DNA from 4 places in the Pseudomonas rossensis genome. Region 1 is predicted to be linked to each of the others. Evidence: predicted binding sites of a transcription regulator. Region 1 holds the regulator's gene; each other region holds the start of a gene.
What was found. The regulator FliA, encoded in region 1, starts transcription of late flagellar genes. The targets are predictions, from matches to a motif close to CTAAAGTTTNNNNNNNNNNNGCCGNTAA.
Positions count from the first base shown of each region.

Region 1 (3,721 bases):
CGCTTGATCACCTGACCGGTGAGGTCCTGGTAATCCTGAGCGAGCAGAATGTCGTTGAGGTTGCTCGACACAACGCGATTGTCTTCGCTGCTGCGTGTCAGGAAACCGTCGACTCGCCGAGCCAACTCGCGGAACTCTTCAGCCCCGACTTCGCGACGCATGAACCGTCCCCAGTCGGTGCTCAAGGCCTGGGCTTCGTTGCTCAGGCCGTTGACCAGCGGCGTGGCGTTTTCCACCAGGTCCATGGTGCGGTTGGCAGCAGCCTCGGTCAGCTTGACCACATAACCCAGACGCTCGGTGGCATCCGTGATCTGCGAGACTTCCTCGGCTTGCGGCATGTGCGGGTCAATCTGGAAATTGACGATCGCGCTATGCAGCTCGCGAGTGAGCTTGCCCACTTCCTGATACAGGCCACGGTCACGGGTCTGATTGAGCTCATGGATCAGTTGCACAGCGTCGCCGAACCTGCCTTTTTCAAGGCTTTCGACCAGTTCGACCGCGTGTTTTTTCAGAGTCGATTCGAAATCGCCCTGTGAAGACTCGTTATGCTCCATAGCTCCCCCGTGGCGCAGTGGCTTCGCACATCAACCGATGCGTTCGAAAATCTTCTCGATTTTTTCTTTTAACGCCTGGGCCGTGAAGGGCTTGACCACATAGCCGTTAACACCGGCCTGGGCTGCCTCGATGATCTGCTCGCGCTTGGCTTCAGCGGTCACCATCAGCACCGGCAGGTGCTTGAGCTTTTCATCGGCACGCACGTGGCGCAGCAGGTCGATACCGGTCATGCCAGGCATGTTCCAGTCTGTTACCAGAAAGTCGATGCTGCCGCTGTTGAGAACCGGAATGGCAGTAGTGCCATCGTCGGCCTCGACCGTGTTGGTGAACCCAAGGTCACGCAACAGGTTTTTAATGATCCGCCGCATCGTTGAGAAGTCATCAACGATGAGGATTTTCATGTTCTTGTCCAATTCGACCTCCAAGCAGTCTTAAACGCGCCCAGCACCTGGACGCGCCATTTCAATCAATCCGGCAAAGCACTCAATGACTGTCTGGAGCACAACAGATCGGGACCGGTACGGTTCAACACCCCACCCGCCGCGTTCGCAGTGTCCCCACACTGCCTTCAGCGCGCTCGCCACTCCCCCAAACGCCCCCGCAAACGGGCCGCGCACTGGCTGTGTAACTGGCTGACCCGAGATTCGCTGACCCCCAGGACCTCACCGATTTCCTTGAGATTCAACTCTTCGTCGTAGTACAGCGCCAACACCAGTCGCTCACGCTCCGGCAAATTGGCAATCGCGTCCGCCAGCGCCGCCTGGAAGCGTTCATCTTCCAGATCGCGTGACGGCTCGAGATGAGCACTGGCGCCATCCTCGTGCAGCCCTTCGTGTTCGCCGTCCTGCAACAGATCGTCGAAACTGAACAAGCGGCTGCCCAGGGTGTCGTTCAAAATCCCGTAATAATCGTCGAGACTCAATTGGAGTTCGGCCGCAACCTCGTGATCTTTAGCGTCACGGCCGGTTTTAGCTTCAATAGAGCGAATTGCGTCGCTGACCATCCGGGTATTGCGGTGGACCGAACGTGGCGCCCAGTCCCCCTTGCGTACTTCGTCGAGCATCGCGCCACGGATTCGTATGCCCGCGTACGTCTCGAAACTCGCGCCTTTGCTGGCGTCGTATTTGGTCGACACTTCAAGCAGGCCGATCATCCCGGCCTGGATCAGATCTTCAACCTGAACACTGGCTGGCAGACGCGCCAGCAAGTGGTAGGCAATGCGTTTAACCAGTGGCGCGTAACGCTCGATCAGCTCGTACTGCGCGTCACGTGCCGACTTCTTGTAGAGGTTGTAGCCACTGGCTGTCATAGCACAGGTCCTGCGGTTTGTTGCACGAGGCGCTCGACGAAAAACTCCAGGTGCCCACGCGGGTTCGCAGGCAGCGGCCAGGTATCGACCTTCTGTGCAATCGCCTTGAACGCCAGTGAACACTTGGACCGCGGGAAGGCTTCGTAAACGGCGCGCTGCTTCTGCACAGCCTTGCGCACACTTTCGTCGTAAGGCACCGCGCCGACGTATTGTAAGGCGACGTCGAGGAAGCGATCCGTGACCTTGGTCAACTTGGCGAACAGGTTGCGACCTTCTTGCGGGCTCTGGGCCATGTTGGCCAGGACGCGGAAGCGGTTCATGCCGTAATCGCGGTTCAGCAGTTTGATCAGTGCGTAGGCATCTGTGATCGAGGTCGGTTCGTCGCAGACCACCAGCAAGACTTCTTGCGCTGCGCGAACGAAACTGACTACCGAGTCACCAATGCCCGCAGCGGTGTCGATCACCAGCACGTCGAGGTTGTCGCCGATATCGCTGAACGCCTGGATCAGGCCGGCGTGTTGAGCCGGGCTCAAATGAACCATGCTCTGTGTGCCGGACGCGGCCGGGACGATGCGGATGCCGCCAGGGCCTTGCAACAGTACGTCGCGCAGCTCGCAGCGGCCTTCGATCACGTCGGCCAAAGTACGTTTGGGTGTCAGTCCCAGCAGGACGTCGACGTTCGCCAGCCCCAGATCGGCGTCCAGCAGCATGACGCGCCGGCCGAGCTCAGCTAGAGCCAGGGACAAGTTCACTGACACGTTAGTCTTCCCGACGCCACCTTTGCCGCCGGTCACCGCGATCACCTGTACGGGATGCATGCTGCCCATGAATTTTCTTTACCTTGTCTTACTTAGACGGAGGCCACATTACTGGCTGCGCGTTCACTAACTGAACAATGCATGGCAGACCATCGATGTAGGTACAAAAACTGTTCATTTAATACCTCAGCCGACCTGCTTGGTCGGGCTGTGGTAAATATCAGCGAACATGTCAGCCATGGCTTCTTCGCTGGGTTCTTCTTGCATTTGCACGCTGACGGCGCGACTGACTAACTGATGACGACGCGGCAGATGCAAATCATCCGGAATCCGCGGGCCATCGGTCAGGTAGGCCACCGGTAATTCATGACTGATGGCCAGGCTCAACACCTCGCCCAGACTTGCCGTTTCATCCAGTTTAGTCAGGATGCAGCCAGCGAGCCCACAACGCTTGTAACTGTGATAAGCGGCCGTTAGAACCTGTTTCTGGCTGGTGGTTGCCAAAACCAGATAATTTTTCGATTTGATGCCACGACCGGCCAGGCTTTCGAGCTGCATGCGCAGTGCCGGATCGCTGGCCTGAAGGCCCGCGGTATCGATCAGCACCACGCGTTTGCGCAGCAACGGCTCCAGCGCCTGTACCAGCGACTGACCCGGATCGACATGCGTCACCGACACATTGAGGATCCGGCCCAACGTCTTGAGTTGTTCCTGAGCACCAATGCGGTAGCTGTCCATGCTGACCAGCGCGATATTCTGCGCGCCGTACTTGAGCACGTAACGGGCCGCGAGTTTGGCCAGGGTGGTGGTCTTGCCCATGCCGGCAGGGCCGACCATGGCAATCACGCCGCCCTCTTCCAGAGGCTCGATTTCCGGTGTGGCGATCATCCGCGCCAGGTGTGCCAGCAACATGCGCCAGGCCTGACGAGGTTCTTCAATATCGGCAATCAGCGCCAGCAAATCCCGCGACAACGGGCCGGACAGACCAATGCGTTGCAGGCGACGCCAAAGATTGGCCTGGGCCGGACGGCTGCCTTGCAGCTGATTCCAGGCCAGGGAGCCGAGTTGCACTTCCATCAGTTCGCGCAGGCTGTTGAGT
Region 1 covers NZ_JBBWCB010000022.1:46,013-49,733, reverse strand. The annotation lists gene WLY71_RS08875 (protein phosphatase CheZ) at 1-554, opposite strand, end outside; gene WLY71_RS08870 (chemotaxis response regulator CheY) at 585-956, opposite strand; gene fliA (RNA polymerase sigma factor FliA) at 1,124-1,864, opposite strand; gene fleN (flagellar synthesis regulator FleN) at 1,861-2,691, opposite strand; gene flhF (flagellar biosynthesis GTPase FlhF) at 2,809-3,721, opposite strand, start outside.

Region 2 (3,721 bases), on a different contig from region 1:
GGTTGGTGTCAGGGCGTAGATATTTGCCCCTCGCCCAACTTCAATGCGCGCCCCTCGGACGAAATTTCCCTGCTGGTGATCCACAACATCAGTTTGCCGCCTGCGCAATTCGCCACCGGCAAGGTGCAGGAATTTTTCCAGAATCGTCTGGATGTCACGGAGCACCCCTACTTTGCAGGGATCGCCGACCTGCGTGTGTCTGCGCACTTTCTGATCGAACGTGACGGCACCGTCACTCAGTTTGTCTCTTGTCTTGAACGTGCCTGGCATGCCGGCGTCTCGAGTTTCGAAGGGCGGGAAACCTGTAACGATTTTTCCGTGGGCATTGAACTTGAAGGCACGGATGATCTGCCGTTCACCGACGCTCAGTATCAAGCGTTGACGACCCTGACCCGGCAGCTGCAAAGCGCGTTCACGGCCATCACCGCACAGCGCATTTGTGGGCATAGCGACATCGCACCCGGGCGTAAAACCGATCCTGGGCCTGCGTTCGACTGGGCACGCTATCGGGCGGCCCTGGCAAAAGAGGAACAACAATGAGTTTTCTGGTGTTGCTGTTGGCGGTCTGGATCGAGAAGTTCTCGGCCCTGCGTCATCGGGTTCAGCGCGATGGTGGATGGATTCGCGAGCTGAACAAGCTTGAGGTCAGTCCGCGTCTGGCGAAAAGTCCGTGGCTGATCTTGGTGATACTGGTGTTGTTGCCAGTGGCACTGCTGGGTTTGCTGCTACTGGTACTGGACCCGGTGGCTTACGGTCTGCTGGCGTTGCCGGTGCACCTGCTGGTGGTGATTTACAGTCTCGGCCGCGGTGATCTGCTGGCCGGTCTCGGGCCGTTTCGCGATGCCTGGCGCCGGGAAGACCTGCAAGCCGCCGCTCATGTAGCGGACCGCGATGTGGGTATCTGCGCCGATAGCGGCGAACAACTGCTGGAACGGGTCGAAGGGCATCTGCTGTGGGAGGCTTATCAGAGCTTTTTCGCGGTGATTTTCTGGTACTTCCTGCTGGGGCCGGTCGCGGCCCTGAGCTATCGACTGCTGGCCCTGGTCGAAGAACACGGGCAGAACCCGGCCGTAGTCGAGCGCGCCGTAAAACTGCGTCATGCGTTCGACTGGGTGCCGGTGCGTCTGCTGGCGGCGAGTTTTGCGTTGGTCGGCAACTTTGTCGCGGTCAGCCGAGTGATGTTGCATGAGCTACTGAACTGGAACATCAGCGCCGCCCAATTGATCGAGAAGGTCGGGCTGGTGGCGGGTGAAATCCCGGCACCGGTGGTCGGGCCTGACGGCATCAACAGCCTGGACCGGATCTGGGAACTGCTGCTGCGCGCGGCAGTGCTCTGGTACGCCGGTTTTGCGTTGTGGACCGTCCTTCCCTGAGTACACCAATCCTGTAGCAGCTGGCGCAGCCTGCGTCCGGCTGCGCAGCAGTCGTAAATCCTGATCACGCGGTGAGTCAGCCAAACCGCGGTGTCTGAGTTGGCGACTGCTGCGCAGCCTGACGCAGCCTTCGGCAGCTGCTACCAGTCCGCGTGCATCTCGCCGTTAACCTTAAGTTACAAAACCTCCCGCCGATTTAAGCTATACAGAGACAGCGCCGAATAGTGGCTATCTGCTCTCGACCCGCGCCTGCCAATAAAAATAAGAAATCAAAGGGAGACTTCCAGTGAAGAGCTTGCTCTATCCCGCCGTCGCGCTGATGAATCGCCTGAGCTTTGGCATGAAGTTCAGCCTGATCAGCGTGCTGTTCCTTGTGCCGATGCTGGTGACCAACTTCTATCTGGTGCGCGATTCCTATCGAGAATTCCAGGGCACCCGGGTCGAGCTGCAGAGCCTTGACCTACTGGGCAGCAGCCTGACGTTACGGCGCGATCTGGAAACCCTGAACAACCTGGTGCAGATCAACGTCACCCTCGGTCAGTCCGGCAAGGCCGGCAATGTCGAGTCGCAGATCAGTACCCTGGGGCAAAATGTGCTGACCCGTTTGCAAGGGCTGACAGCGATGACCGCTGACCCCGAGCAAATCATGGTTTTCGATGGCAAGCGCGATGAAATGATCGCCGCGCTCAAGGCCCAGCAAGCGGAAAACTCCCTGCAAAGCAAAAGCGCGATGATCGGCAAGTTGCTCGGCAACGCGCAAATTTTCAGCCAGATCATCGCCAGTCAGGCCGGCCTCAGCCGCGACACCCAGAGCGACATGCGCCAGCTGAGCGAACTTATTACCAATGTCACCCCGCCCGTGACCCAGCTTCTGGGTGAAGGTCGGGCGATGGGCTCTTTTTCGTTGGGGCAGGGCTTTCTCAACTCAGCATCGAGTACCCGTTTTGACGAGTTGCTGGCGCAGATCGAAAAACTACAGGCCGAATATGCCCTGAAGTTGCAGGACGCGCTGGGCTCCAGCAAAGCGGCACGGGAAACCCTGGCCGCTCAGGCCGATAACAGCAAGGCATCGTTGAAAAAGGCCAGTGAACTGTTCGAAGAGCAGGTAGTGATGGCCGACACGCTGGATGCGCCGTGGCAGGGCTTTTACGATCAGGTCACGGGCCTGATGGACCAGACCTACCAACTCAATGAAGCCACCCTGAAGTTTCTCGGCACCCAGTTGCAACAGCGACTGGAGCAGAACCGCAACCACATGATCTTGCAGGCCGTGGCGTTGTCGGTGGTGTTTGTGCTGATTTTTTACCTTTACGGCGGCTTCTACGCCTCGACCCGCACCACCCTCAAGCGTCTTGGCGCGGTGATGGACAAGGTCGCGGCCGGCGACATGACGGTGACCTTCAGCGCCAACAGCCGCGATGAACTGGGCGAGTTGGGCGAGGTGTTCAACGGCACCGTGAAGAAAATCCACGACCTGATCGAGCGGGTCGGCCAGACCGTCAGTGAGGTCGAGCGCCAGGCCGGGCAGGTGGAGAACGTTTCCGCCCAGAGCAACCAGGCGGTGGCGGGGCAGCGCACGCAGATCGAGCAGGTCGCCACGGCCATGAACCAGATGTCCGCCACGTCCCTTGAGGTTGCACGCAGTGCCGCGGCAGCGGTCAGCAGCGCTCATAGCGTCAACGATGAGACCATCAGCGGTCGCGGGCTGGTGGAATCCCAGCAGGGCAGCATCGCTGCACTGGCCAGTGAGATCGACCAGTCGGTGCTGGTGATCAATCAACTGGCCAGCGACAGCCAGTCCATCAGCCGTGTGCTGGAGGTGATCAAGAGCATCGCCGAACAAACCAACCTCTTGGCCCTCAACGCGGCCATCGAAGCCGCTCGGGCTGGTGAGCAGGGCCGTGGTTTTGCGGTGGTGGCTGACGAGGTCCGGACCCTGGCCAAACGTACCCAGCAATCGACCGAAGAAATCGAGCAAATGATCGCCAAGCTGCACAGCGGTGTCGGCGCTGCGGTGAAGGCCATGGGTACCAGTCATCAGATGGCCAACGGTACCGTGGGGCAGTCGGAAAAGGTTCAGCAAGCGCTGGAGAACATCCTCGGCGCCGTCGGCATGATCGTCGATCAGAACCAGCAAATCGCCGCCGCAGTAGAGCAGCAGACCGCCGTGGCCCATGACATCGACCAGAATATTGTCGAGATCAACCGCGCGGGTGAACGCACCGCCGAAGGGGCGCACCAGACCGAGGATGCCAGTCGCGCATTGTCGGCTCAGGTGGTGGAGCTCAAGCAACTGATCAGCGCGTTCCGGGTTTAATGCCTGGAACCGGTTCACCTGTGGGAGCGAG
Region 2 covers NZ_JBBWCB010000031.1:46,080-49,800, reverse strand. The annotation lists gene ampD (1,6-anhydro-N-acetylmuramyl-L-alanine amidase AmpD) at 1-540, shown strand, start outside; gene ampE (regulatory signaling modulator protein AmpE) at 537-1,373, shown strand; gene WLY71_RS11155 (methyl-accepting chemotaxis protein) at 1,660-3,690, shown strand.
Region 2: the regulator FliA is predicted to act here: its motif matches at 1,544-1,571, upstream of WLY71_RS11155 (methyl-accepting chemotaxis protein).

Region 3 (3,721 bases), on a different contig from region 1:
GACAGAGACAAAAAAGCCGACATCACTGTCGGCTTTTTCATGGGTCACTGCTTCGGCGGCTCACCCGGTTTCGGCGCCGGATTATCAAACAGATTCAAGCGCTCGCGAAGCTCATGTGCCGGCAACGGCTCTTTATCTGCCGGCAACGCGTTCGGGTCGGCTGGTGTGGCGGGCACTTCGCCCGGGCCGCCCTGCCCTTGCGTCGGCGTTGGTTCTGGAGCCGGTTCCGCACCTTGCGAACCTTCGATGGCACGCTGGGCTTTCTTGGTCAGCACCACGATGTCGATACGGCGGTTGACCGGGTTGAACGGGTTCTCGCGATCGAACAGTGCTGACGAGGCATAACCGACAACCCGCGCCACCTGTGCATCCGGATAGCTGCCAGCGATCAGCGCACGACGTGCCGCGTTGGCACGGTTGGCCGAAAGCTCCCAGTTACCAAAGTCACCGGTGCCCGTGTACGGCTTGGCATCGGTGTGGCCGCTGATACTGATCTTGTTCGGCACCGCTTTGATGGTGTCGGCCATGGCCAGCAGGATGTCTTCGAAGTACGGCTTCAGACGGGCACTGCCGGAGTCGAACATCGGCCGGTTTTCGGCGTCCACGATCTGGATGCGCAAACCGTCCGGCGTGATCTCGAACAGGATCTGGTCTTTGAATTTCTTGAGTTGCGGGTTCTCTTCGACCTTGTTTTGCAGTTCTTGCAGCAACAGCTCGAGACGTTCCTTCTCGACCTGCTCGGCCATGCCTTCAACCTGCTCGGCGTCGATGGTCACCTTGTCTGGCTGCGGCTGGGATTTCACCTCGGGGTTGAGGGTGTTCTCCGGCGCCAGGGTCGGCGAGCCGCCCAGGTCGATGATGTACGGCGTGCCGCTTTCGGAAAAGCCGACCGGGTCCTTGAAGTAACCGGCGATGGCGATCTTCTGTTCAGGCGTTGCGGTGGACAGCAGCCACAGCACCAGGAAGAACGCCATCATCGCCGTCGCGAAGTCCGCAAAGGCGATTTTCCAGGCGCCCCCGTGATGCCCGCCGGCGATGCGCTTGACGCGCTTGATGATTATCGGCTGGTTATTTTCCATGACTTAACGACCGCGAACCGCTTGTTCCAGCTCAGCAAAGCTAGGACGGTGCGCCGGGTACAGAACTTTACGACCGAACTCTACCGCCAGCGATGGCGGCATACCGGAAGCCGAAGCGACCAGCGAGGCCTTGATGGCTTCGTAGACGTTCAGTTCTTCCTTGGCATCGTGGCCCAGGGAAGTGGCCAATGGGCCGAAGAAGCCGTATGCCGCGAGAATACCGAAGAAGGTACCGACGAGGGCCGCACCAACGTGCAGGCCGATGGACTTCTGATCGCCCTCACCCAGGGAAGCCATGGTCACCACGATACCGAGTACGGCCGCGACGATACCGAAACCAGGCATGGCGTCGGCAATACCGTTCACCGCGTGCGCAGGGTGTTCCAGGTCTTCCTTGAGGCTGTAGAGTTCCATGTCGAACAGGCCTTCAAGCTCATGGGGAGCCATGTTGCCGGAGGACATGATGCGCAGGTAATCGCAAATGAACGCGGTCATGCGCTCGTCTTTGAGCACGGACGGATACTTGGCGAAGATCGGGCTCGCGGAGGCATCTTCGATGTCGCCTTCGATGGCCATCATGCCTTCGCGGCGGCTCTTGTTGAGGATCTCGTAGATCAGACCCAGCACTTCCAGATAGAACGTGTGGTTGAAACGCGAAGTGAACATGCCCAAGGATTTCTTGAGTACGTGCATGGTCATGTAACTGGGGTTGGCCTGCAGAAATGCGCCGAGGGCCGCGCCACCGATAATCAACACCTCGAAGGGCTGAATCAGGGCGGCAATCTTGCCGTGGGAAAGCACGTATCCGCCGAGCACGCTCGCGAATACGACGATGATGCCGATAATTTTAGCCATAGGTAGGAGAGCACTTACTGAGTCGGGTTCAAGGTCATATTCGGAAGTTAAAAAATCTCTTCTTCTACTTATCGGCAAAACTGCGCCAGACTATAGCCAGTTCAGGCGAAAAGCCAATTTGGCCCGCTCCGGGCATAGGTAATGCAGACGATGATCGCGTCCAACCATGGCTAACGAAACGAACGTTCCAACTCCAAAACCGACCACTCTCGAAGGCTGGGTCAAGCTTCTCGATGGCGTGCGCCTGCCGGTTCCGCAAGTCAGTCATGACCGTGTCTGCAAGGCCATCGCCAACAGTCGCAGCTCCTTGCGCGATATCGCCGAACTGATACAGGACAGCCCGGCGCTGGCCTTGAGCGTGATTCGCGAAGCCAATCGCCACACCCATGGCAGCATGACCGAGCCTGCGGAAAACCTTGAGGTGGCGATCAATCGCCTCGGTTTGAAGCGCACCGAAGAACTGCTCGCCCGCCTGCCCGCCGAACCTCAGTTAGAAATTCCGGTGGCCCTGCGCCAACTGCAGCTGATCAGCCAGCACGCGACCCAACAGGCCAACGGTTTTTTCGCCAGTCGCCTCGCGCGGCTGTGGCAGGACATTCACTGGGGCAGCCTGCTGTTTCTCTCGCCGCTCTGGCCGATGGCATTGACTCATCCGCAGTTGCTCGAAGAGTGGGAGCTGCGGGTCATGCATAAAGGCGAGTCGGCACGCAAAGTTGAAAAGCAATTGTTCGGCGCGCGCCTGCTGGACATCTGCCTGGCGCTCGTGGACATCTGGCGCCTGCCGATCTGGGTGCAGCAGGGTTATCGGCTGCTGCTCAACGAGCAACGTGAGCTGGTGAAAGTGCTGCGCATCGCGCGCGACAGCGATCATCCATTGCGCCAGCAGAACCGCCTCGATGACGATCCGACCCTGCGCCGCTGGCTCAATCAACCGGCCAATACGGTGCTGCTGGCCAACGGTCTGGCGCTGTCGGCGCAACAGGCCTGGGACAGTCCGCACAATGAACGCTGGCAGTACCTGACCAGCCTTTACCTGCAAATGCCAATGGACGAAGTGCACCAGCAGTTGCACCAACAGGCCGCCAACAGCGCCCGCCATCACGCCATGCCAGACCTTTGGCACCCGGCCGTTTCACTGATCTGGCCGTGGGGTATGAACCGCGTGCACGCAGGCTTGCTGCCGGCCCCGGCGCCGACTGCCGAAGACCTGGCGAAATGGCGCAGACAGTGTGCCGAGTTGCTGGTCGAGCCCAGCCGCTTCACCAATGCCATGCACTTGACCACGTCTGCCCGGGACGCTTTGGTCGCGTGCGGCATGCGTCGGGTGATGATCCTGATGGCCGACCGCACTCATGACAATCTGCGGGTGCACCAGACGGCCGGGCTGCCAAAAGAAGTGGCCGGTCTGAACTTCGTCGTCAGCCAGAGCACCGTGCTGCAACGCCTGCTCTCGCAACAGGCCCAGGTGCGCCTGACACCGGCCAACAACGCACAATTTTCCGCTCTGTTGCCGGCCAGCCTGCGCTCACAGTTCGGCGGCGAACACTTACTGTTGCGCTCACTGGTCAATAATGGTCGGGTGATCATGATTGTGGTGGCGGATCAGGGCGGCGGGCCGTTTTCGGAAATCACCGTGCAAGCCTTCGGCAAAACCGCGCAGTGCATCGAGAAAGCCCTGCACAGCTTTAGTCACCGCGGCCAATGACGCTGCTATACAATCCTCCCTTTTGTGCTCTGGAGACCTCACATGTCTGACTTCTCTGGCTTGCCGCTGGTGATCGAGCCGA
Region 3 covers NZ_JBBWCB010000006.1:99,467-103,187, reverse strand. The annotation lists gene motB (flagellar motor protein MotB) at 45-1,079, opposite strand; gene motA (flagellar motor stator protein MotA) at 1,083-1,934, opposite strand; gene WLY71_RS03730 (HDOD domain-containing protein) at 2,101-3,639, shown strand; gene WLY71_RS03725 (rhodanese-like domain-containing protein) at 3,682-3,721, shown strand, end outside.
Region 3: the regulator FliA is predicted to act here: its motif matches at 2,003-2,030, upstream of motA (flagellar motor stator protein MotA).

Region 4 (3,721 bases), on a different contig from region 1:
CGATTGCTACCAGCGCTGCTGTTACCTGACGGATCGGCCGCACCAATCCGCGGGCCAGCAACACCACCAGCAACAGGCACACCAGCGCCACCGCCAGGCCGATGCCGCTGCTCATCCACATGGCGCGACGGGCTTCAGCGTAGATCTGCGACTGCGGCACTTCGGCCACCAGGGTCCAGCCCAAGTCCCGCAACGGCAGGCTCAACGCCAGATAATCTTCGCCGTCGCGGACAAAGCTACTGTTGGTGGCAACTTTTTGACCCATCACCGCTTGTGCGGCAGTTGCGCCAATTTGCTCGGCCAACGTGCGTTTGCCGCTGAATTGCGCTTCGGGATGAACCTGGATCAAACCGTCGGAACGCACGAGATAGACCTTGCCGCGCTCACCGAAGTTGAAATTGTGGATCAGCTCCGACAGCTCTTTCATGCTCAGGCCAAGCCCGGCGACGCCCACGACTTTGCCGGCCTGTTCGACCTTGAGGTCGATGAACAGCGCCAATTCGCCGGTCGCGGTGTCATTGTCGATATTGAGGGTGCGCGGCTGATTGCTGTCGAGAAACGAGTAGAACCAGGCGTCTTTGGGGTTGGAACGGCTGAGGGTCCGGTCCAGACCTTTTTCAGTGAAGTAATTGCTTGAGGGAGTGCCGACGATCAGCGCGGTAAAGGCCTTGTGCTCGGCGCGGATGCCTTCCAGATACTGCACGAACGTGGCGGTCTGGGCGCTGTTTTCGCCCCCGGCCAACCAGTCGCGCACCATGCTATTGCTGGCGATGTCCTTGGCGGCGGTGAGGGGCTGAACGAGGATTCGCTCGATGTCGTTGCGCATCGCTTCGATGCTCGACGGTAGCGCTTGTTCGACCAGATAGCGCTCGGCGAGACGGTTGACCACGAGGGTATAAACGCCAACCACGATCAGAATACTGACCAGCAGGGCGGTGCCCATACTCAGGATCAACTGCCATTGAATACTGCGTCGCCAGAACTGCATGGAGCACCCCCAAAGAATAAGAGGCTGAAACACTGCAACAGCCGTGCCGATTGTATACAACGCAAACGACAATTTATTCTTTGGTTGTGCGCAAAGCCGATCAGGCCTGATTGATCGTCTTGGAGATCACTTCAACCGTGGCGCTGACTTGCTCTTGGTAACGGTCGAGTTCCTGCTTGTGCTGTTTCTGCATTTCGATCTGCTGGGAGCACAGATTCATCGCCGCCAGCACCAGCAAGCGGTCACCGATCAGCGTCGGGTACTTCTTTTTGGTGTCGGCCAGGGCAGCCTTCAGCATTAATGCGGCGTCCAGCAGGGTTTGCTCTTCCCCGGCCGGCGCCTTGATCGAATAGTCCTCCCCCAGGATCGAGACGACTTTTACCCCTGCGGCGCCGTGACTCATGCGCTGACTGGGCCGGCGCTGACGCGCTCAACCAGGGCCTGGATGCGTGCGGCGGTGTCACCTTGTTTCTCTTCCTGTTCCATCAGGCTCAGTTGCAGGCTTTCGTTTTCATCCTTGGCCTGGGCCAATTCTGCGCTCAGGGTTTGGTTAGTGCCGAGCAGGGTCTGGTTCTGTTGCACCAGGTCGCTGACCAGCTGTTCCAATTGGCTTAGGGATGCTTCCAACATTTTGATTTTCCGAGCATTTTCAAAGGGCGCGTACGATAAAGAAAAGTCACCACGGATGCCAGGGTTATCCAGGCGCAAGGCCTTGATTTTGCTGGCGGGCGACCTTCCTCGCGAACTTTAAAGACTGTGATTGGCGGATCTGGTTCCTGCACTTCGTCGCCCGAGCGGGCGTGCGACAAATACGCGCAGGGGCTCAAGACTTCAGTCGTATGACCGATAAGTCACCCATACGTCAGTCTCAGCGCGGCACGGATGCGCTCTTTTCGGTAAATACCATGTCCCTTCGTAATATGAACATCGCGCCACGGGCGTTCCTCGGCTTCACCCTGATTGGCGGTTTGATGCTGGTTTTGGGGGTATTTGCCTTGAACCAGATGAGCAAGATTCGCGGCGCCGGTGAAGACATCGCTTCCATGAGTGTGCCGAGCATTAAAAGCCTCGACGAATTCACTCAGCTGGCACTGCGTCTGCGGGTGCTGTCTTACCGTTTGCTGGTGAACCGCGAATCGGACGTGCAGCAGAAAACCTTCGAGCTGTTTGACTTGCGTAATCAGCAGATCCGCGACGCTCAACGAGTCTACGAACCGCTGATCGACGGCCAGCAGGAACGCGCTGCTTACGATCAATACGTGCAGTTGCTGGCGCAGTATCGCCAACTCGAAGATCGGATGAAGACGCTGTCGCGCAACAACCAGGTCGACGAACTGCGCACCATGCTCAACAGCGAATTGCTCTCCAACTCCGAAGCGGTCAACTCGGCCCTGGCAAAGTTGCTTGAGATCAACACCCGACAGATCGAAGCAACCGACACCCTTGCCGGTGAGCAATATTCGACGTCTCTCAATCTGGTGATCACTTTGCTGGTCATCGCCAGCGGCCTGACCCTGCTTTTCGCCTGGTTGCTGACCAACAGCATCACCAAGCCGATCGCTAATGCCCTGAGCGCTGCCGAAGAAATTGCTGAAGGCAACCTGACTCGCCCGATCACCGTAGACGGTGAGGACGAAGCCGGCCGTTTGCTGTTGGCCATGTCGAAGATGCAGGACAAGCTGCGCGACACCCTGCAACGGATTTCCGGTTCCGCCACGCAACTGGCGTCCGCCGCTGAAGAGCTCAACAGTGTCACCGACGAAAGCGCCCGAGGCCTGACCCAGCAGAACAACGAAATCGAACAGGCCGCCACCGCTGTCAACGAAATGACCAGCGCCGTGGAAGAAGTCGCGCGCAATGCCGTCAGCACGTCCGAAGCCTCGAAAAATGCCACCACCTCCGCCGGTGATGGTCGTGACCTGGTGCAGGAAACTGTCAGCGCCATCGAACGCATGAGCGCCGATGTGCAGAGCACCGCGACCCTGATTGGCGATCTGGCCAACGAGTCTCGTGACATCGGTAAAGTGCTGGACGTGATTCGCGGCCTGGCTGACCAGACCAACCTGCTGGCATTGAACGCAGCCATCGAAGCGGCTCGTGCCGGTGAGGCCGGTCGTGGTTTCGCCGTAGTAGCGGACGAGGTGCGTGCCCTGGCCCATCGCACCCAGCAGTCGACCAGCGAAATCGAACGCATGATCGGCAGCATCCAGAGCGGAACCGAACACGCGGTGGATTCGATGCGCAACAGCACCGAGCGCGCTGAGTCGACCTTGAACATCGCCCGTGGTGCAGGCCTGTCGCTGGACACTATTAATAGCGCAATCGTCGAAATCAACGAACGCAACCTGGTCATCGCCAGTGCTGCCGAAGAGCAGGCACAGGTGGCCCGTGAAGTGGACCGCAATCTGGTGAACATTCGTGATCTGTCGGTGCAGTCGGCGACCGGGGCTAACCAGACCAGCGCTGCGAGCAATGAGCTGTCGCGATTGGCGCTGGACCTGAACAACATGGTTGGGCGGTTTAGCCTCTAAACAGAGATCGCATCACTGCCGAAAAGATCGCAGCCTCGTTTCACTCGACAGCTCCTACAGGTTTACGCAGATCCTTTGTAGGAGCTGTCGAGTGAAACGAGGCTGCGATCTTTTGATCTGCAAAACCTTTTTGACAGCATCACATTTCAACAGGTTAGAATCGCTGGCACGCAGACTGCGTGGTCAGTTTGCGCCCGCCTTT
Region 4 covers NZ_JBBWCB010000006.1:12,889-16,609, reverse strand. The annotation lists partial or broken gene WLY71_RS31240 (HAMP domain-containing protein) at 1-943, opposite strand, end outside; gene WLY71_RS03425 (cell division protein ZapA) at 1,089-1,391, opposite strand; gene WLY71_RS03420 (hypothetical protein) at 1,388-1,618, opposite strand; gene WLY71_RS03415 (methyl-accepting chemotaxis protein) at 1,894-3,519, shown strand.
Region 4: the regulator FliA is predicted to act here: its motif matches at 1,811-1,838, upstream of WLY71_RS03415 (methyl-accepting chemotaxis protein).